Regions from separate parts of the Streptomyces sp. NPDC058525 genome, predicted to be linked through region 2. Evidence: riboswitches for the same ligand, from Rfam matches in the RefSeq annotation. Region 2 holds a riboswitch; each other region holds the start of a gene.
The links. A riboswitch is a leader RNA that binds a small molecule or an ion and turns the genes downstream of it on or off. The one in region 2 is predicted to bind cobalamin.
Positions count from the first base shown of each region.

Region 1: it holds a riboswitch for cobalamin, as region 2 does, so the genes downstream of both, ACFWP3_RS18480 (acyl-CoA thioesterase) here and ACFWP3_RS31050 (DUF4430 domain-containing protein) in region 2, are expected to answer to the same signal.
Region 3: it holds a riboswitch for cobalamin, as region 2 does, so the genes downstream of both, metE (5-methyltetrahydropteroyltriglutamate--homocysteine S-methyltransferase) here and ACFWP3_RS31050 (DUF4430 domain-containing protein) in region 2, are expected to answer to the same signal.
Region 4: it holds a riboswitch for cobalamin, as region 2 does, so the genes downstream of both, ACFWP3_RS00830 (ABC transporter substrate-binding protein) here and ACFWP3_RS31050 (DUF4430 domain-containing protein) in region 2, are expected to answer to the same signal.

Region 1 is NZ_JBHXNP010000036.1:3,124-8,175, reverse strand. It holds gene ACFWP3_RS18490 (methionyl-tRNA formyltransferase) at 182-1,129, shown strand; gene ACFWP3_RS18485 (2OG-Fe(II) oxygenase) at 1,194-2,051, opposite strand; cobalamin riboswitch at 2,245-2,470, shown strand; gene ACFWP3_RS18480 (acyl-CoA thioesterase) at 2,538-2,996, shown strand; gene ACFWP3_RS18475 (ABC transporter substrate-binding protein) at 3,330-4,319, shown strand; gene ACFWP3_RS18470 (FecCD family ABC transporter permease) at 4,400-5,052, shown strand, end outside.
Region 2 is NZ_JBHXNP010000085.1:4,866-9,917, reverse strand. It holds gene aceB (malate synthase A) at 1-461, shown strand, start outside; gene ACFWP3_RS31055 (3-hydroxybutyryl-CoA dehydrogenase) at 458-1,342, shown strand; gene ACFWP3_RS31050 (DUF4430 domain-containing protein) at 1,441-1,929, opposite strand; cobalamin riboswitch at 2,076-2,225, opposite strand; gene ACFWP3_RS31045 (hypothetical protein) at 2,305-2,580, opposite strand; gene ACFWP3_RS31040 (hypothetical protein) at 2,656-2,982, shown strand; gene ACFWP3_RS31035 (carotenoid oxygenase family protein) at 3,090-4,526, opposite strand; gene ACFWP3_RS31030 (L-threonylcarbamoyladenylate synthase) at 4,748-5,052, opposite strand, start outside.
Region 3 is NZ_JBHXNP010000084.1:15,302-20,353, reverse strand. It holds gene ACFWP3_RS30920 (MMPL family transporter) at 1-826, shown strand, start outside; partial or broken gene ACFWP3_RS30915 (NAD-dependent epimerase/dehydratase family protein) at 890-1,511, opposite strand; gene metE (5-methyltetrahydropteroyltriglutamate--homocysteine S-methyltransferase) at 1,690-4,014, opposite strand; cobalamin riboswitch at 4,179-4,399, opposite strand; gene ACFWP3_RS30905 (short-chain fatty acyl-CoA regulator family protein) at 4,640-5,052, shown strand, end outside.
Region 4 is NZ_JBHXNP010000001.1:169,421-174,472, forward strand. It holds gene ACFWP3_RS00815 ((2Fe-2S)-binding protein) at 1-275, opposite strand, end outside; gene ACFWP3_RS00820 (ABC transporter ATP-binding protein) at 269-1,339, opposite strand; gene ACFWP3_RS00825 (FecCD family ABC transporter permease) at 1,336-2,439, opposite strand; gene ACFWP3_RS00830 (ABC transporter substrate-binding protein) at 2,436-3,671, opposite strand; cobalamin riboswitch at 3,902-4,095, opposite strand; gene ACFWP3_RS00835 (cupin domain-containing protein) at 4,269-4,619, shown strand; gene ACFWP3_RS00840 (hypothetical protein) at 5,015-5,052, opposite strand, start outside.

The DNA.
Region 1 (5,052 bases), on a different contig from region 2:
ACGGAGCCGCGACCCGGAACTTAGGCAAGGCTAAGCTGATCCCGAGGCGGCTGTCGATAGACAAATCGGGCAGCCGACACCAGGGGCTCCACCAACTCGCTTACAAAAAGACACCGTTGCAAACTTAGGCAAGCCTTGCTTTACTCGACACCAGCCATCCCCTGCTCCGAGGAGGAACCCCATGCGGGTCGTCATGTTCGGTTACCAGACCTGGGGCCATCGCACCCTGCAAGCCCTCCTGGACTCCGAGCACGACGTGGTGCTGGTCGTGACGCACCCCAAGAGCGAGCACGCGTACGAGAAGATCTGGAGCGACTCCGTCGCCGACCTCGCCGAAGAGCACGGCGTACCGGTGCTGATCCGCAACCGTCCCGACGACGACGAGCTGTTCGAACGCCTCAAGGAGGCCGACCCGGACATCATCGTCGCCAACAACTGGCGGACCTGGCTGCCCCCGCGCGTCTTCAACCTCCCGCGCCACGGCACGCTGAACGTGCACGACGCGCTGCTGCCGAAGTACGCCGGCTTCTCCCCGCTGATCTGGGCCCTCATCAACGGCGAGACGGAAGTGGGCGTCACCGCCCACATGATGAACGACGAACTCGACGCCGGCGCCATCGTGCGGCAGGAGGCCGTACCGGTGGGACCGCGGGACACCGCCACCGACCTCTTCCACCGGACCGTCGACCTCATCGCCCCGGTCGTCGTCGGCGCGCTGGACAGCATCGCCTCCGGCCGGGCCGAGTACACCGACCAGGACCGCTCCCAGGCGAGCTTCTTCCACAAGCGGTCCCTCGAGGACAGCCGCATCGACTGGACCTGGCCCGCGGCCGACCTGGACCGCCTGGTCCGCGCCCAGTCCGAGCCCTACCCGAGCGCCTACACCTTCCACAAGGGCAAGCGGCTCGAAGTCCTGGCCGCGGTCGTCTCCGAGGGCCGCTACGGCGGCACGCCGGGCCGCATCTTCTACCGCGAGGGCGACGGAGTGGTGATCGTCGCGGGCGCCGACGCCCGCACCGGCCGCAACCACGGGCTGGCCATCACCCGGGTGCGGACCGAGGACGGCCGGGAGCTGCCCGCGGCCGAGTACTTCACCTCCATGGGCGGATACCTGACCCAGCGCCCCTGATCCCCCCGGTCCCCCGAACCCCGCACGCACCCGGCGACCCCGCACGCACCCGGCGGTCAGGCCGTCACGGTGCCGTGCGGGGTACGGGCAGGGTGAGCCGGGTCGCGGGGTCGGCGGGCGGCAGGGCGATGGGCCGGGCCCCGTCGTGGTCGCGCTCGGCGTCCGCGAGCGGGCGGGTGCGTTCGGCGGCGCGGGCCATCCACGGCCAGATCCCGAACGGCTCGGCGGGTGGCTCCGGCCCGGACCCGGTACCGCTGATCCACGTCGTCAGGGTGAACCGGCTGTCGGCGAACAGCCCGCTCGGGCAGGTGGACGGGACGACCTCGTGAAAGGCGCTGGCCGGGAAGAACACGATGGTGTCGTGCTCGGGCTCGATCGTGCGGTACGACTCCGCCGGCCGGGCCCCGCCCTCGTGGAGCAGGGTGTCGTACAGCCGCAGCCGGCCGCCTTCGAAACCGCGGGGCTCGCGGTGCAGGTAGTACACCGCCGACACGGCCGTGCTGACGTCGCGCACCCGTGAGGCGTCGGTGTGCATGCCGTAGTGGCCGCCCTCGCCGTGCGCCGTCAGGACGGTCAGGGTGTGCGTGAGCGCGGCCCGGTGGCCGAGGATTTCCTGTACGAGCGGCAGGCAGTCGGCGAGGTGCGCGCTGAACACGGCGCTGGTCACGGGGAGCACGAGCGAGCTGCGGCCCTTGTGGGAGACCTGGCCCGAGAGCGGGTCGAGGACGGTTCCCGCGTTGAAGTCGGCCTGCCGGGAGATCGCGTAGTCCAGCAGGGTGCCGGCGCGTTCCGCGCCGAGGAAGTTCTCGAAACGGCAGACCGGAGCCGCCACCACAGGGGCGGTGGACCACTGGTCGGGGGGAGGCAGGGCCTCGGAACCGATTTCCCTGGACGCGGCCGGTTCCCTCGCGTATCCGCTCATGGCCCGGAACCGTACGCGGGGCCGCCGAAGCCGTCGAAGGAGCACGCGGGGCGCACGGGAGTACACCCCTGCGCCCGTGCCCGGCCCCGGCGGACCACCGCCGTACCGGGGATCCGCCCGCACGCGGAGAATGTCCCCGTCCGTGCGCGCACGGACGGGCCGCGGGGCTGGTCAGAGCCGTCATGCGCCCGGGTAGGCTGTGAGCGCAGCTGGTTCGCCCCGTCCGCCAGGCGGGATGCGTCGTAAGAGGGAACCCGGTGGGAATCCGGGACTGCCCCGCAGCGGTGAGCGGGAACGACCGCCGTCATACGCACTGGAACCGGAACCGGTTCCGGGAAGCGACGGCCACTAGGTGCCCGCCGGGAGACCGGCAGGCGTGTCCGCGAGTCCGAAGACCTGCCACTGCCCGCATGCCGGTACGTCATGCGGGGTCCCGAAGAAGACTCTCCGGGGCCTTTCTGCCGCGACTCGCGAAGGAGAGTTGACGTGGCCGACCAGACCGCTGCCACCGTGGAGTGCGCTTCCAAGAACCCGGGCGACTCCCGGGTGACGCTCGCCCACATCATGAGCGAGCACGACACCAACCTCTACGGCACCATCCACGGCGGTGTGGTGATGAAGCTCATCGACGACGCCGCCGCTGCCGCGGCCGGACGGCACGCCGACGGCCCCGCCGTCACCGTGGCCGTGGACCGGATGGCGTTCTTGGCACCGGTGCGCGCCGGCGACCTGCTCAGCGTCGACGCCGAGCTGGAACGCGCCGGCCGGACGTCGATGACGGTCGGCGTGCGCGTCAGGGCCGAGCGCTGGAACGCCTCGGGCCCCACCACGGAAGTGGCCACCGCGAGACTGACCTTCGTCGCGATAAACGCCGAGGGCGAGCCGCGTCCGGTGCCGGCCCTCGACACCCCGGCCCTCGACACCCCAGAGCCGCTCGTCCCGTAGGCCGGGGGCCGCGAGCCCGACGGCGCGTGAGGCCCGTGGCCCGCCAACGGCCCCGGGACCGGGGGCAGTCGTACCCGGTCGTGCCCGGTCGTCCCGGGACCGGGTGGCACGAGCCGCCGTACGCGCCCCCCGTGCGCCCCCGCGAGCCCTCCCCACCCCGCATCGGCTTGCCCGCAGTTCCCGCGGCCCGGCCGCACGCCCCCTCCCGGGCCGACCGGGCCGATCAGGCCCGCCCCGGCCCGCCCTGCCCCGGCCCGCACCACCCCCGTCCCCCGCGACGGGGCGTGAAGACCGACCGACGCATCCGACCCATCCGCGGTGAGAGGACCACCCATGCCCCGCATCCCCTCGAAATCCCTGCTGTCCGCCCTCGCCACAGCCCTGTTGATATCCGGCTGCGGAGGCGCCGCGACGCCCTCCGCCACCCCGAAGGCGGGCGCGACAGCCAAGGGCTTTCCGCTCACGGTCGAGAACTGCGGCGTGAGCACCACCTACCAGCGTCCGCCGCAGCGCGCGGTCTCCCTGAACCAGCACGCGACCGAGGTCATGCTGGCGCTCGGCCTGGAGAAGTCGATGGTGGGCACGGGCTACCTCGACGACAAGATCCTCCCCGAGTACCAGGGCGCCTACGACAGCGTGAAGGTCATCTCCAAGGAGTACCCGTCCTTCGAGGCGCTCCTGGAGGCCGAGCCAGACTTCGTCTACGGCGGCTGGAAGTCCACCTTCGACGAGAAGGAGGGGCGCAGCCGGGCCGCCTTCACCAAGGCCGGCATCAACACCCACCTCAACACCGAGGAATGCCCCACCGGTCCGGTGAACGCGGCTTCCATGGACGAGGAGATCCGCACCCTCGGCAAGATCTTCGGTGTGCCCGAGCGGGCCGAGGAGCGGCTGGCGTCCCTGCACGCCACCCTCGACAAGGTCGAGACGCAGCTGGCCGGCGTCACCCCGGTCAAGCTCTTCGTGTACGACAGCGGCGACAAGACGGCCTTCACCGCGGGCGGCAAGGGCATCGGCAACGACATGATCCGGCGGGCCGGCGGCGAGAACCTCTTCGCCGACCTGGACAAGGCCTTCGGTGACGTCTCCTTCGAGCAGGTCGCCCAGCGCGCCCCCGAGGCCATCGTCATCTACGACTACGGCGACCAGTCCGTCGAGGACAAGAAGAAGTTCCTGCTCGCCCACCCGGCGCTGAAGGACGTGCCCGCGATCAAGAACCAGCGGTTCGCGGTGCTGCCCCTGTCCTCCACGGTGCTCGGCGTACGGATGCCCGGAGCCGTCGAGTCGCTCGCGAAGCAGCTCCACCCCGGCCGCGTCCAGTGACCGAGGCGAAGGCCCCGGCGGCCGAGGCGGCCGGCCCCCGTGAGGAGGGCCGGCCGCCGGTCGCGGCGCGCCGGCCCGGGATCCCGTACGGCCTGGTGCTCGCCTTCCTCGGGGTCCTCGTGGCCTGCGCCGCGACGGCCGCGATCGCGGTGGGCTCGATCAGCGTCCCGGCCGACCAGGTGTGGAGCATCCTGCTGCACCGCGTGCACCCGGCGCTCGCCGAGCCGACGTGGACCCCCGTGCGGGAGACGATCGTCGTCGACGTCCGGCTGCCGCGGGTGCTGCTGGCCGGAGTGGTCGGCGCCGGCCTGTCGGTGGCCGGCATGGCGCTCCAGGCACTGGTCCGCAATCCGCTGGCCGACCCGATGCTGCTGGGCGTGTCCTCGGGCGCGTCGGTGGGCGCGGTGCTGGTCCTGGTCATGAACCTCACCGTGTTCGGGCTGTTCACCCTGCCCGTCGCGGCCTTCTGCGGCGCCCTCGCGGCCCTGGTCGCCGTCTACTTCCTGGCCCGCTCCGGCGGGCGGATGACGACGGTACGGCTGGTGCTGGCGGGCGTGGCCATGGCCGAGGTGCTGTCGGCGGTGGCCAGCTTCCTGGTCGTCACCTCCAACGACCCCCACAAGACGCAGTCCGCGCTGCGCTGGATGCTCGGCGGACTGGCCGGCACCACGTGGGACACGGTGTGGATCCCGGTCGGCGCGGTCCTGGTCGGTACGGCCGTCCTGCTGGGCGT
Region 2 (5,052 bases):
ACGGGGTCCTCGGGAACCACCCGAACCAGCTGGACCGGACCCGTGAGGACGTCGAGGTCGCCGCGGCGGACCTGCTGTCCGTCCGCCGCATCGCCGCCCCGCCCACCCACGAGGGCATCCGCTCCAACGTGGCCGTGGCCCTGCGCTACTTCGACGCCTGGCTGCGCGGCAGCGGAGCCGTCGCCCTGAACGGGCTGATGGAGGACGCCGCGACCGCCGAGATCGCACGTGTGCAGATCTGGCAGTGGCTCCGCCACGACCGAGTGGAGCGGGGTACCGTCATCGACCTGCTCGACGCCGAATGCGCGGCGCTGGACGCCGAGGACTCGCAGGCGCTCGTACTGGAAGCCCGGGAGGTCTTCGTGGACAGCGCACTGTCCGTGCAGCTCCCCGCCTTCTTCACCTGCGACGCCTACACCCGCCACCTCGTCCGCCGCGCCCCCGCGCAGGTGAACGCGTGAGCGCCGTCGCGGGAGCGGCCCGCATCCGGCGCGTCGGGGTGGTCGGCGGCGGCCAGATGGGCGCCGGCATCGCCGAAGTGTGCGCCCGCGCCGGCCTCGACACCGTCGTCGCCGAGTCGGACGCCACCGCCGCCCGCTCGGCCCGGGAGCGGGTCGCCGTCTCCCTGGAGCGGGCCGTCCAGCGGGGCAAGCTGGACCGGATCTCCGCAGAAGACGCCCTGGCCCGGCTCGTGTTCACCGGGGACCTGGAGGACCTGGCCGACCGGCAGCTCGTCATCGAGGCCGTCACGGAGAACCCGGACGCGAAGACGGAGGTCTTCACCGCCCTCGACAAGATCGTCGAGGACCCGCAGGCCATCCTCGCCACGAACACCTCCGCCATCCCCGTCATGCGGCTGGGCATGGCCACCGGCCGCGCCGACCGGGTCGTGGGCCTGCACTTCTTCAACCCCGTGCCCGTGCTCCCGCTCGTGGAGGTCGTCTCCTCGCTGCACACCTCGGCCGACACCCTGGCCGCCGTCGAAGGCTTCGCCCGCGACGCGCTGGGCAAGACCACGGTCCGCTCCCAGGACCGGGCCGGCTTCGTCGTCAACGCGCTGCTGATCCCGTACCTGTTGTCGGCGATCCGGATGGCCGGGTCCGGGTTCGCGAGCGCCGCCGATGTCGACGCCGGCATGGAACTGGGCTGCGCCCACCCCATGGGCCCGCTCAAACTCGCCGACCTGATCGGCCTGGACACGGTCGCGGCCATCGCGGAATCGCTGTACGCCGAATTCAAGGAACCGCTGTACGCCCCGCCCCCGCTGCTCCGGCGGATGGTGCAGGCGGGGCTGCTGGGCCGCAAGAGCGGCCGCGGGTTCCACACGTACGGCCGGGGCTGAGGGCCCCGGCACGGTCTCCGGGCTGAGGGTGCGCCGGAGGCACGCAGGAACGGTGGGGGTGCGGCGAGTGGTGTCGCCGCGCCCCCACCGCGTCTGCTTTAGAACGAGGTCCAGGTGAAGGCGACCTGGTCACCGGCGTTCAGCTTGAACTGGCAGCCGCCGACGGGCGTCGGGGTGCCGTTGACGGAGATGCTCCAGTAGGCGGAGCCGCCCCCGCTGACGTTCTTGATCGTGTCGACGGAGAAGTCGTCGAACGAGGCGTACCAGGTGCCGTCCCAGGTGAAGTTCTTCTTCTTGGCGGCGTCGTCCAGCGCGGCGGTGGGCGTGGGCACGGCGCTCGGGTTGGCCGAACCGTTCGTGCCGTCGCACTTGTGCGTGCCGCCGGTGGCGGTGGTGACGTCGTGGCCCTTGGTCTTTATCTTGCCCTTGAACAGCAGCCCGCTCGGACCCTGCACCGTGAGGCTGACCTTGACCGGGGCGTTGGAGTGGGGCACCGGCTCGGCGTGGGCGACGGCCGGCGCGGTGGCGAGCGCGAGCCCCAGGGCGGCCGTCGTGACGAGGGTGCGACGGACGAGGTTCGGGCGCATGGAATGCCTTTCGAGCGGGGAGGGCGCACAGCACGCCCCTGCTCCGCACGACATCCCCCGGCAGCGCCGCTCCCTCCGCGGCGGCGGGGACGGGGCCGTCGGTGATCCGGCGACTCAAGGCTCCGCGCTGTAGACCGTGACAGTGGAAGCGGTACGAGCCGCACGCCGGGCGCCCCGGCTCGCGACGCGGATGCGCCCCACACGGTTGCAGGTCAGCGCCGGATTCCCACCGGCTTCCCCCAGGTCATACGGCCATTCAGTTGTCGTTGTCGCCCGGTGCGACCGGGCAGATGAATCGTACGGTCGTAACAACGTGCTGACCAGTGGCGACTTTCCGGCTCCACGGCGTGCGAGCGCGGACGGGGCGCCCCCTCGTCAGCCGGCGTTGTGCATACGGGCCGGGCTGCACTCCACGATTTCCCGCGCCGCGCGCAGCCTGCTGGGGTGGTCCCCGAGCAGCCGGGTGGTGATCAGGATCGCGTAGAGGATGCCGACGCCCTCGTCCTTCAGGTGCTGTTGGACGGAGTCCATGTCGGCGCCGGCGTCCAGCAGCCTCCGACATGCGTCGATCCGATCGCCGATCTGTTCGGCGCGCTCGGGCGTCAGTCCGTGAACGTTGGCGAGGAGTTCTTCCACGGTGGGGCTTGGCATGTCCGGATCTTCTCAGCGCTGCCGCGTCGCTCGCATCCGGTTTGGCGTTGGCGCGATGTCGGGTTGGATGGGGCCGTGGCAAGACGACCCAAGCCGAAGAAGAAGCGCCCGGCCCTCGGCATACCGAGCGAGATCATCCTGCTGACGGGACAGGGCGTGTGGCCGTACACGTTCCTCGCCGACGACGGCCTGGGCGGCTGCGGCAAGGTCGCGATGCCGTCCGAAGCGGCCGTCGAGGAGGTCCAGGCGGCGCTCTTCACACCCCTGGCGGACCTCGCTCGCACCCACCACGGGATCGAACTCGGTGCCGCATGGTCCTCGCTGACCCACGACTCGTGGGTGGGCCGTGTCCGGCGCGTCGCCGGCCCCCCGAGCTCCGGTGCTGTGACGGATGACGGATGACGGATGACGGATGACGGTTGCCGGGCCTGATGCCGTGCCGGCAGAACTGTTCGGTGGACCTTTCCGAGGGGCTGGCCGACCCGTAGCGGCCGGTCGGGGCTGGTTGGTCAGACGGTGTCCGTCGGTAGCCAGGAGCCGTGTAGGCCTAGTGGGACTCGGACCGGGATGCGGGCGCGGGCCATGGGGCCCGCGGCGGGGTCCTGGGCCGGGATGACGAGGAACCACGCGGAGCCGTTGGTGCGGTCGGTGGCGAAGGTCAGCCAGTAGCCGTCCTCCTCCGAGTCCTGCCCCGGCGCCGGTGCGAAGACCGGCTCGCCGACGGACAGGTCGCCGGCATCCCAGACGCGGTAGGTGCCCGTCTCGGTGTCGTGGAAGCGTACGGCGTCGTACTCGCCGGGCAGCAGGTCCGTCCGGCCGGTCTCGGTGGCCAGCGCGGCGTAGCGGTGGCGCCGGCCGATGCGGCGGTCGTCGATGCGCGGGAACTCCACCCGGGCGTCGTCCAGCGGGGTCCGGGCCATGCTGCCCGCCACCGGGTCGATGCGCGCCCGTACGAGTCCACCCGTCGCGGGGGCGGCGCCGGGCTCCGGCTCCCCGCCGACGGTCAGCCGGCTCCACTGCACGTAGTCCAGGACCACCGGGGCGTCCGGGCCGGGTCCGTCGTCGTACGCGTTCACCGTGTGCCAGAGCCAGAACGCCTCGTCGGCGGCCCAGCGCGGCGGTCCGCCGTCGCGCGGGACGAGGACCACGCGGGTCCCGCGCTCGGGCCGCCAGGCGAGGAACGAGCCGCCCGCCATGGCCCCCGCCAAGTCGAAGAAGGCGGGTGCGAGGACGATGACCGCGTAGCGCTCGGTCAGGGCCATGTCGTGGATCATCATCGGCTCGTCCACGCCGTCGACCGGCGTGGGCCCCCGGGTGACCGCGCCGTCGCGGCCGATGACCGACCAGGTCAGGTACGGCGCCTCCAGGCCGTAGCAGAAGACGACCATCTCGCCGGTGACCGGATCGATCTTGGGGTGCGCGGTGATGCCCATCGGCAGGGCGCCGTCGAAGTCCTCACGGCCGAGCGTCTCCAGGCCGGCGCCGACGCGGAAGGGGCACGCGGACTCGGCGAGCGCCAGCAGCCGGCCGCCGTGCCGTACGACGTTGATGTCCGGCATGTCCCTGAAGGTGCCCGCGAGTTCGGGCCCGACCTGCTCGGCGTCCGGCATGATCATCGACTCCAGGCCGCCCCACAGGGCCCGGCCGGCCCGCTCCTCGGCGCGCAGCGCGGGGGTGCGCACGAAGCGGTTGCGGTAGCGGGCGCGGCCCTGCGAGAGCCAGACCCCGTGCAGCATGCCGTCCCCGTCGATGGGGTACAGGTACGAGCCGATCGGGGTGAATCGGGGATTGGGCCCGTTGCGCAGGTACAGCCCGTCCAGCGCCGACGGGATCTCGCCGGTCACCTCGAGGTCGGCGACGTCGACCTCCTCGCTCACCGGCGCGAACGATCCCAGCAGGTGGGGAACCCGGGTGGGGTCGAAGCGCGGCGGCGTGTGCGTGTTCACGGGACCTCCCGAGGCGTGCCGGCTTCGGTCATACCGGCACTTCCCAGTGAAACGCGCCGGCCGGGCCCCTGCCAGCCGTCGGCCACCCGAGGCCCGGCGGACCCGGCCCGGCAGGGGGCCGAGGCCGGGAAGGGGCCGGGGCCGGGAAGGGGCCGAGGCCGGGGCGGCCGGATCGGGATGCGGCCCCCGTGGCATTCGCCTGATGCGCCCGATGGCCCGGGTCAGGCGGGCTCGGTCAGGTTCGGGACTACGGTGCGGAGCTGTTCGGCGGTCAGGGCGCCGGCCCTGACCAGGGTGGGTGTGGGGCCGGTGACGTCCACGATCGACGAGGGGACGAGGGCGGCGGTCGGGCCGCCGTCGAGGTAGACCGCGACGGTGTCGCCCAGCATGCGCCGGGCGGCGTCGCAGTCCTGCGGGGCCGGGTGTCCCGTGAGGTTGGCGCTGGAGACGGCCATCGGACCGGTGTCGTCGAGGAGTTCGAGGGTGAGGGGGTGGTGGGGCATGCGGACGGCGACCGTGCCGTGGG
Region 3 (5,052 bases), on a different contig from region 2:
CACCGCGATCCTGAACCTCGTACCGGCCACCGGCCCCACCGACCACGCCACCGAGGAACTGGTCCGCTCCATCCGGGCCGGCATGGGCGGCATCGAGGGCTCCACTGGCGCCGACGAGGTGCTGGTGACCGGTCAGACCGCCATGTTCATCGACTTCTCGAAGACCCTCGACGACGCCCTGGTGCCGTACCTGGCACTCGTGGTCGGCCTCGCCTTCCTCCTCCTGATGCTCGTCTTCCGATCGGTCCTCGTCCCGCTCAAGGCGGCCCTCGGCTTCCTGCTGTCGGTGGGCGCGGCGCTCGGGGCCGTGGTGGCGGTGTTCCAGTGGGGCTGGCTCGCCGACGTGTTCGGCGTCAAGGAGGCCGGTCCGGTGATGAGCACGATGCCTATCTTCATGATCGGCGTGGTGTTCGGCCTCGCGATGGACTACGAGGTGTTCCTGGTCAGCCGGATGCGCGAGGCCTACGCCCACGGGGCGCGGCCCGGCGAGGCGGTCGTCACCGGCTTCCGCTACGGCGGGCGCGTGGTCAGCGCGGCCGCGATCATCATGATCAGCGTGTTCTCCGGCTTCATCACGGAGCAGAACGACATGATCAAGATGATCGGCTTCGCCCTGGCGACGGCCGTCCTCTTCGACGCGTTCGTCGTCCGCATGGCCATCGTCCCGGCCCTGTTCGCCCTGCTCGGCAGGTCGGCCTGGTGGCTGCCCGGGTGGCTGGACCGGCTGCTGCCGAACGTGGACGTGGAGGGCGCGAAGCTCGGGGACGGCGGGGCCCCGGGGCGCGCCCGGGAGCGGGACCTGCACCTCGCGGACTCCTCCCGCTGAGGATCCGCGTGAACGGGGCGGGCCGGTCCCGGCTGTTCTCACAGCCGGGGCCGGCCCGTCGCGTCATCCGGTGGCCGCCACCCGCTCGCGCCACCAGTCCACGGTCGCCGCGACCTGCTCCTCGAGGGGAGTGGCCCGGAGCGCGAAGGCGGCCTCGTAGGCACTCGAATCGACCACGAACGGATGGTCGAACCGGTAGCGGATCTCCTTGAGTTCGCGGAGCAGCAGGGAGAAGAGCCCGCCCACGGCCGGCGGCGTACCCGCGCACCGCGGCCGGCGCCGTTCCCGCCCGGGCGGCCAGCCGGCCGGCCATCTCCCGGACCGAGAGCGCGGGCTCCGTCGGGACGTGCCAGGGCCGTCCCCAGGCCCGCTCCTCGCCCGCGACCTCGGCCAGCGCCCCGGCCACGTCGGGCAGATAGGTCCAGCTGTGCGGGGCGTCCGGATCCCCGAGCACGGAGACCGGCTTGCCGCGCAGCAGCGGGGGCACGACCCGTGCGGCCAGGTGGCCGCCGTCGGTGACGCCGGGCCCGAAGAAGTCCGAGGCCCGCACCTCGACCGCCCTGATGCGGCCCTGCTCGTGCAGCGGCCGCGCCTGCTCCCAGGCCGCCGCCCGCACCCGCCCCTTGGGGCCGGTCGCCGCGAGCGGCAGCCCCTCGGTCAGCGGGCCGTCCACCGGGCCGTACCCCTACGACAACGTGGACGACTTGAGAACTCACCCGCGCACACGAGCGCGAGCGGCGGACCGCACGGCCCGGGGGCCCGGGTACGACGGGCGGGTGCGGGGTGGCACATCCCCGCGCCCGCCCCGCGCCCGCGCCCGTACCCGCCCGTGCCCGTCAGGGCCGACGCGGGCCCGCCCGGTCTCAGTTCGCCGCGATCTCCGTACGGACCTGCTGCGCGGCCTCGACGAGGTGCTCCAGGGAGGCCTTCGTCTCGGGCCAGCCGCGGGTCTTCAGCCCGCAGTCCGGGTTGACCCACAAACGCTCGGCCGGGATGGCCTCGAGCCCCTTGCGCAGCAGGGCCGCCGCCTCCTCGGCGGAGGGGATGCGCGGGGAGTGGATGTCCCAGACGCCCGGGCCGACCTCGCGGGGGTATCCGGCACCGGCGAGCTCGTCGGCCACCTGCATGTGGGAGCGGGCCGCCTCCAGGCTGATGACGTCGGCGTCGAGGGCCTCGATGGCCTCGACGATGTCGCCGAACTCCGCGTAGCACATGTGGGTGTGGATCTGGGTGTCCGGCCGGACACCGCTGGTGGAGAGACGGAAGGACTCCGTCGCCCAGGCCAGGTACGCGGCGTGGTCGGCCGCCCGCAGCGGCAGCGTCTCGCGCAGGGCGGGCTCGTCGACCTGGATCACCGAAGTACCGGCGGCCTCCAGGTCGTTCACCTCGTCGCGCAAGGCGAGCGCGACCTGCCGGGCGGTGTCGCCGAGCGGCTGGTCGTCGCGTACGAAGGACCAGGCGAGCATGGTGACGGGGCCGGTCAGCATGCCCTTGACCGGCTTGGCCGTCTGCGACTGCGCGTACGTCGTCCAGCGCACGGTCATCGGCTCCGGACGAGAGATGTCCCCGGCCAGGACCGGCGGCCGCACGTAGCGGGTGCCGTAGGACTGGACCCAGCCGTGCTGAGTGGCCAGGTATCCGGTGAGCTGCTCCGCGAAGTACTGGACCATGTCGTTGCGTTCGGGCTCGCCGTGCACGAGGACGTCGATGCCGGTCTTCTCCTGGAAGGAGAGCACCTCGCGGATCTCGGCCTCGATGCGGCTCTCGTAGCCGGCTTCGTCGAGCCGCCCGGCGCGCAGGTCGGCGCGGGCGGTGCGCAGTTCGGCGGTCTGCGGGAAGGAGCCGATGGTCGTCGTGGGCAGCAGCGGCAGCCCCAGGTGGGCCCGCTGGGCCGCCGCACGCTGCTCGTACGGCTGGGAGCGGCGGCCGTCGGTGTCGGTGACGGCCGCGGTCCGGGCCCGTACGGCCGGGTCGTGGGTGATCGCGGAGTTCGCACGGGAGGCCAGGTCGGCGCGGTTGGCGGCGAGTTCGGCCGCGATGGCTCCGGTGCCCCGGGCGAGGCCGCGGGCGAGGGTGGTGATCTCGGCGGTCTTCTGGCGGGCGAAGGCCAGCCAGCGGCGGATCTGCGGGTCGATGTCCCGTTCGGCGCCCGCGTCCAGCGGTACGTGGAGCAGGGAGCAGGACGCGGCGACGTCGACGCGGTCGGCGAGGCCGAGCAGGGTGCCGAGGGTGGTGAGGGACTTCTCGTAGTCGTTGATCCAGATGTTGCGGCCGTTGACCACGCCCGCGACCAGGCGCTTGCCGGGGAGTCCGCCCACCGCCGCGAGGTCGTCGAGGTTGGCGGCCGCCCGCTCGGTGAAGTCGAGCGCGAGTCCTTCCACGGGGGCCTTGGCCAGCACGGGCAGGGCCTCGCCGAGCCGGTCGAAGTACGAGGCGACCAGCAGCTTGGGCCGCTCGGCTTGGTCGAGTCCGCCGAGCTCGCGGTAGGCCCGTGCGGCGACGCCCAGTTCGGCCGGGGAGCGGTCCGCCACGAGGGCGGGTTCGTCCAGCTGGACCCATTCGGCTCCGGCGGCGCGCAGGTTGGCGAGGACCTGGGCGTACACGGGCAGCAGCCGGTCGAGCAGGGTGATCGGCTGGAAGTCCTCGGCCACGCCGGGGGCGGGCTTGGCGAGCAGCAGGTAGGTGACCGGTCCGACGAGCACCGGGCGGGCCTTCAGGCCGAGGGCCAGGGCTTCCTTCAGTTCGGCGACCTGCCGGGTGGAGTCGGCGGTGAAGCGGGTGTCGGGCCCGAGTTCCGGCACCAGGTAGTGGTAGTTGGTGTCGAACCACTTGGTCATCTCCAGCGGCGCCACGTCCTGGGTGCCGCGAGCCATGGCGAAGTAGCCGTCGAGGGCGTCGGCGGCGACCGCGGCGCGGTGGCGGGCGGGGACGGCGCCGACCATGACGCTGGTGTCGAGGACGTGGTCGTAGTACGAGAAGTCGCCGGTGGGGACCTCGGTGATGCCGGCGTCGGCCAGCCGGCCCCAGTTGGTCCGGCGCAGGAGTGCGGCGGTCTCGTGGAGGGCTTCGGCGCTGACGCGGCCCTTCCAGTAGCCCTCGATGGCCTTCTTCAGTTCACGGTTCTGCCCCTGGCGGGGGTAGCCGTACACGGTGGCCTCTACGGCCGCGGTCGCGGACTCGGTTGTCACGGAACTCTCCTTCGCGAGCTTGTCTCCATGAGTCCCGGTGGCGGGACGTGGAGCGCGAAGGGGTCACGGACCTGACGGTCCGCCGGGGCGCGATGCGCCGCTGCTGCCGTCGAGATCTGTTCGCCGACCCGCCCACGAGGTCACCGGGATGTCCGCGCACGGCTGTGCGTGCGCGGGCAACGGGCAGGTCTTCGGACTTGCGGGCACGTCTGCCGTTGGGGCAGACACCTACTGGCCGTCGCTTCCCAGACCCGTCCGGGTCCAGTGCGTATGACGGCGGTCGTTCCCGCTCACCGCTGCGGGGCAGTCCCGGATTCCCACCGGGTTCCCTCTTACGACGCATCCCGTCTGGCGGACGGGGCGAACCAGCTGCTGTCGATCAGCGTATGCGCAGGTCCTGGAGGACCGGTACAGCGGCTCACATGCCGGACGGTGACATGGGACACGGCGCCCCCTTGCCAAGACCGTCATCGTCCCCGTGGACCGCTCGTCCGCGGCCGGTGAAGAGGCACGCATGCCAAGTTCTGCGAATCCCAGGAGGTGTTTTTGCCAAGTTTGCAAAGACCTGCGGCGCCGGGATCCCGCGTAGGGTTGCGGCGTCCCGGTCACACGGAGGGGGAGCGCGGTGGGCAAGACGTACGCGGGGGCCAGACTGCGGCGGCTGCGCGAGGAGCGCCGGATGAGCCAGGCCGAGCTGGCGCGCGTCCTCGCGATCTCGCCGAGCTACCTGAACCAGATGGAACACGACTCGCGGCCGCTCACCGTGCCCGTGCTGCTGCGGCTGACCGAGGCCTTCGGCGTCGATCCCGGCTTCTTCTCGGAGCGCGACACCAGCCGGCTGCTGGCCGACCTGCGCGAGGCCCTCGCCACCGAGGTCGCCGAGGCCCGGGTGTCCCCGTCGGACCTGGCGGAGCTGGCCACCCGGATGCCCGCCGTCGCCGGGGTGCTGCTGGACCTCGGCCGGCGCTCCCAGCTGCTCGCCGAGCGGCTCGCCGGGGACGCGGACGGCCGGGACGGCGCGGCGGAGGGGCCGCGCTC
Region 4 (5,052 bases), on a different contig from region 2:
ACGCGGCCGGTGAGTGCGGCGCAGGCCAGGGCGATCGACCAGAGCCGGGAGGCGGTGCCCAGGTGCAGGGTGGACGCGGCCACCCGGGGCTGGTCGGTGCCCAGCCGCCCGGCGACGACCCGTAGGCACTCCGCCAGCGCGTCCGAGTCGCCATACAGCTCCGCCAGCCGCCGGAAACCGCCGCCCACAGGGCGGGCCCCGGTGGCCACGGCGAAGTACGGCCCGATGCCGGAGACCCGCGCCAGGACACCGGGGGTGATGACTGCGGTCACCATGTCCGTACCGTCCGTGTCAGCTCGTGGAAGCTGCGGATGCGGACGACCTGCCCGTCCGGTCCGGTGAGGGTGAGCCGGTCCTCTCCGTCGCAGCTCACCCGCGTGGGCACGTCCGGGTCGCCCGGGTCCGCGACGGCCAGTCCTTCCCGGGCCAAGGCCCGTTCGAGGAGCGGGAGCACATCGGGTGCCGCATCCACCGCTACGGAAGCCCGCGCGGTGCGGCGCAGCCCGAAGCTGCCGGAGACCGGATCGAAGGCCAGGTGGTCGGCGTCGAAGGCGGCGGCGACGGCGCCGCTGCGGATCAGGTCCTCGGGCGCTCCCGCGTGGACGCGGGAGCCGCGGTCGACGAGCCAGGCGGCGTCGGCCACGCGCAGGGCCAGCTCCAGGTCGTGGGTGCTGACCACGACGGTGAGGCCCTTGTCCCGGGCGAGGTCGCGCAGCAGCACGGTGAGGGCCACGCGTGAGGGCACGTCGAGGAAGGCGGTCGGCTCGTCGAGTAGGACGACCTCGGGCTCCTGGGCGAGGGCGCGTGCGGTCAGGACGCGTTGGCGTTCGCCGTCGGAGAGTTCGGCGGCCGGCCGGTCCGCCAGATGTTCCGCGCCCACCGCCTTCAGCGACCAGTCGACGGCGGCGTGGTCCGCGGCCGTGAGGCGGCCGGTGAACCCGGTGTGGGGGTGGCGGCCGAGCCCGGCCAGTTCCCGTACGGACAGCAGCCCGGGGTCGACGCGGTCGGTCAGTACGACGGCCAGCCGTCGGGCGAGAGCGGCCGGCGGCTGGTGTGCAAGGTCGGCCCCGCCGATGCGTATCCGGCCGTCGAGCGGCGGCAGGAGCCCGCACAGGGTCCGTAGCAGCGTGGACTTGCCCGCGCCGTTGGGCCCGAGCAGTACGGTCAGTTCACCGGCCCGCGCCTGAAGGTCGAGCGCCGACAGCACGGCCCGGCCGGCTCCCCGTCGGCGCGGTGACCGGGTGCGGTAGCCGACGGCGAGCCCCTGGGTGGCCAGGCCGCCGGGGTGGTCCCTTCCGCCGGCCGTGTGCTTGACGGGTTCGGTCATGGTGTCGGTCACGAGGCCACTCCTTGTACGCCGCGGCGGCTGCGGATCAGGAACGCGATGACGACGGGGGCGCCGAACAGCGAGGTGATGGCGTTGAGAGGCAGTACGGAGTCCGTGCCGGGCGGCTGGCTCAGCAGCGCGCACGCCAGCGCGAGGAACGCTCCCGCGAGCATCGACGCCGGGACGAGCGCCCGGTGGTCCGAGGTCCCCAGCGCCACCCGGGTCAGGTGCGGGACGGCCAGGCCCAGGAAGGCGACGGGTCCGCAGAACGCGGTCGCGGCGCCGGCGAGCAGCGAGGTGCCGAGCAGCGCCAGGTCTCGGCTTCGGCGGACGTTCAGCCCCATGGTGCGGGCGTAGTCCTCGCCGAGCAGCAAGGCGTTGAGACGCTTGGCGGTCAGCAGTGCGGTCAGCAGGCCCGCGCCGATGACGGGCAACATGACCTGGAGGTCGGGCCAGGTCGTGGCGCTGAAGCTGCCCAGGCCCCACATGACGAACTGCTGGGCGCGCTCGGGCCGGGCGTAGACGAGCATCACGCCGACCACCGCGGTGGCCGCCGAGCCGATCATGACTCCGATGACGAGCAGGGTGACGGCCGACTGCACCCACCGCGAGAGGAGCAGGACGAGGGCCAGTACGGCGGCGGCGCCGAGCGAGGCGGCGAGTACGACACCCAGGCGGCCCAGGCCGGCCAGGTTTCCGGTGAAGCTACCGGCGACGCCGCCCGTGCCGACGACCACGGCGGCGACGCCCATGCTGGCGCCCGAACTCACCCCGAGGGAGAACGGGTCGGCCAGCGCGTTGCGGAACAGGGTCTGCATCTGTACGCCGGCCACCGCGAGGGCGGCGCCGACGGCGGTGGCGGTCAGCGCGCGCGGCAGTCGGACCTGCTCGACGATCACCGTCCATCGCGGGTCCTCGGCGGTGCCGCCGAACAGGACCCGGACCACGTCCGCGACCGGCACACGGTGGGAGCCGGTCGCGATGGTGAGAACGAACAGCGCGGCGGTGCCGGCGGCGAGGGCGAGGACGACAGCGAGGCGCCGCCGTCCCGGCCGCAGCGCCCGCGGGGCGTCCGGCGAGGCGGTCGGCGCGGTTGCCATGTGGGTCGTCACGCCTTGGGCACCTGCGTGTAGAAGGTGAAGGTGTGGTCCTTCGCCTGGTCCGGGTGGATGAGCGCGAAGAGGTCGGCGAGGACCAGGTCGGGGCGCAGCACGCCGCGCTCGAAGTAGTCGTTGCCGCCGCCGGGGCCCAGCGCCTTCGTGTTCGTCCAGACCACACCGCCGGAAAGGGCCTTCAGCTGTCCGTACCGACTGTCGGCCTTGACCGCGTCGGCGGTGGACGTCCACTTCTGGTCGGCGATCCAGACCGGGGACGCGCCGCCCTTGGCGTACACGGCCTCGAAGTTCAGCTGGAGGTTGCCGGTACCCGCCTCACCGGCCCAGGGGTACGTGCCGCCCGCATCCTTGATCAGCTGGGCGGCGTAGCTGCCACCGGCGGGCATGTACCAGGTGCCCTGGTACATCGTGCCGGGCAGCACCTCGACGGGCTTGCCCGCCGCGACCGCCTGCGCACCCTTCTCGGCGACCTTCCGGTAGTCGCCCTCGATGGTGTCGAATACCTCGCCGGCGCGCTTCTCCGCTCCGGTGAGCGCGGCCATCGCCTTGACCCACTCGGCGCGGCCGAGCGGACTCGGCTCCAGCCACTCGGCGTTGGCGACCACGGCGATCCCGGCCTGACGCAGCTTCGGGTACTGCGGGTCGTCGGTGCCCTGGGTCATCAGCACGTCCGGCTTGGCGCCGATCACCGTCTCGGCGTTGAGGGTGCGGTCCTTGGCGTACTCGGTGACCTTGCCCGCCTTCACCCGCTCGACCACCTGGGCGGAGGAGATGTTCGCGGCGCTCGCCACACCCGTCAGGACGTCCAGGGTGCCGGTCTCGGTCAGCAGCGGAAGGTGGGTGGTGGAGGCGGAGTACAGACTCTTGACCGGAACCGTGACCTGCTGCGCGGACGCCAGCTCACCGGACAGCTCCGGCTTCGGCGCACCGCACTTGACCAGCACGTACGACTCCGGCTTCCCCTTGGGGAAGGGCTCGTTGACGGTGAGGACCTGGTAGCTCTTCTCGTACCGGAGCGTGAAGTTCTTGGCGTGCTCCACCGTCGACTTGACCGGGAAGTAGTCCTTGGCCGGGTCGAAGTCCTTGATGCAGCCCTCCCCGGCGGCCTGGGCCTTGGCGTCGGCGGGCGGGTCGGCGTCACTGCCACACGCCGTGAGCGTGAGGGCGACCGTGAGGAAGGCTGCCGCAGCAGCCTGACGACGGCCGGGCATGACGGATCGTACGGACACAGTGACTCCTGGTGGCATACGTGGACAGTGCGCACCGGCACTCCGGGGCGCGCGTGATGCGGCGTACGGGAAGGGACCTGCTGAGGAAGGGGGTCGTCAGAACCTGAGGGAAGGGGCCCGTGCGTCAAGCCGGGCAGGCCGGCCCCGCAGGGCCGCGGGCACCGCAGAGCTGCCGCCGTGGGTACGCAGGCACACGAGTGCCACCGCCTCTCCTGGGGAAATCCGCCCCGTACATCGAGGTGCGACGGCGTGAGTCTCCTGACTCGGGATCAACGCTTCTCCGGCCTTCCCACCCCGGGATGGGGCGGTGGCCATGGCGGAGTCGCTCCCCCTACACAGTGGCGGTACCGTGCCGGAATCTCACCGGCTTCCTCGTTCCGCCGTCGCTTGTCAGGCGGAAGCATCGCAGAATCGGCCACGGCCACGCCAGACCCACAACTGTGCGACCAGCCACAGGAGGTCTCGCCTTGAGGCACCCCGCGGTAACGGGATGCGGCGTCCATCTTGTGGTCAGAAAGGCCTGGGGCTCTGGGAACGTTGACGCGGGTCGGCGCAGGACCGCCACCGCGTAACGCCTTCGTCGACAGGGAGAGACGGATGACCACCAAGGACATCGGGCCGGAACCTCAAAGCTTCGACCTGGAGAAGGCGACCCTCGAGAACACGAACTACCGCGCGGTCGCCTGGACCGGGAAGTACCTTCAGTTGACCCTCATGTCGATCCCGGTGGGTGAGGACATCGGCTTGGAGGCGCACCCGGAGACCGACCAATTCCTACGACTCAACGCAGGCCGGGGCCGCGTCCAGATGGGCCGGACGGAGGATCGACTCGACTTCGAGCGGGAGGTCGAGGACGGCTGGGCCATCTTTGTACCGGCCGGCACTTGGCACAACGTCACCAGCTGGTCGGTCCAGACCGCCCAGCAGCCGCCGGACGAGCACGCCTGACCGGCGAGGGCGTCTCGCGATACTACTTCCCGGCCCCGACGCGAGCCGAGCAGCCCTGCGGAGCCGCGCATGGCACGCTGGCCCCGATAGGTCTAGACAACAAACAAGCCCCAGGTCGTTGACCTGGGGCTTTGCTGTGGAGCGGATGACGGGAATCGAACCCGCGCTATAAGCTTGGGAATCACCCGGTACTTGGGTGCTGTGAGAGCCCTGACCTGCGAGAACTTCCATCATTCGACTTGCTGTGGGCGTCTCGGTGTACCCCTCGCTGACCGCTGGTTACCGGTCCTACTGGCACGTTGTGGCACGGCCGCGGCCGCTGATCTGCCCGTAGCGCAACGTGCCGCGCTCTCGTGTAGCTCCAGCGCCGTCTCCGCCGCTCGGCAGTTGTGCACCTAGCTGTCGGGCCGGACACTCACCCTCGATGCATGCA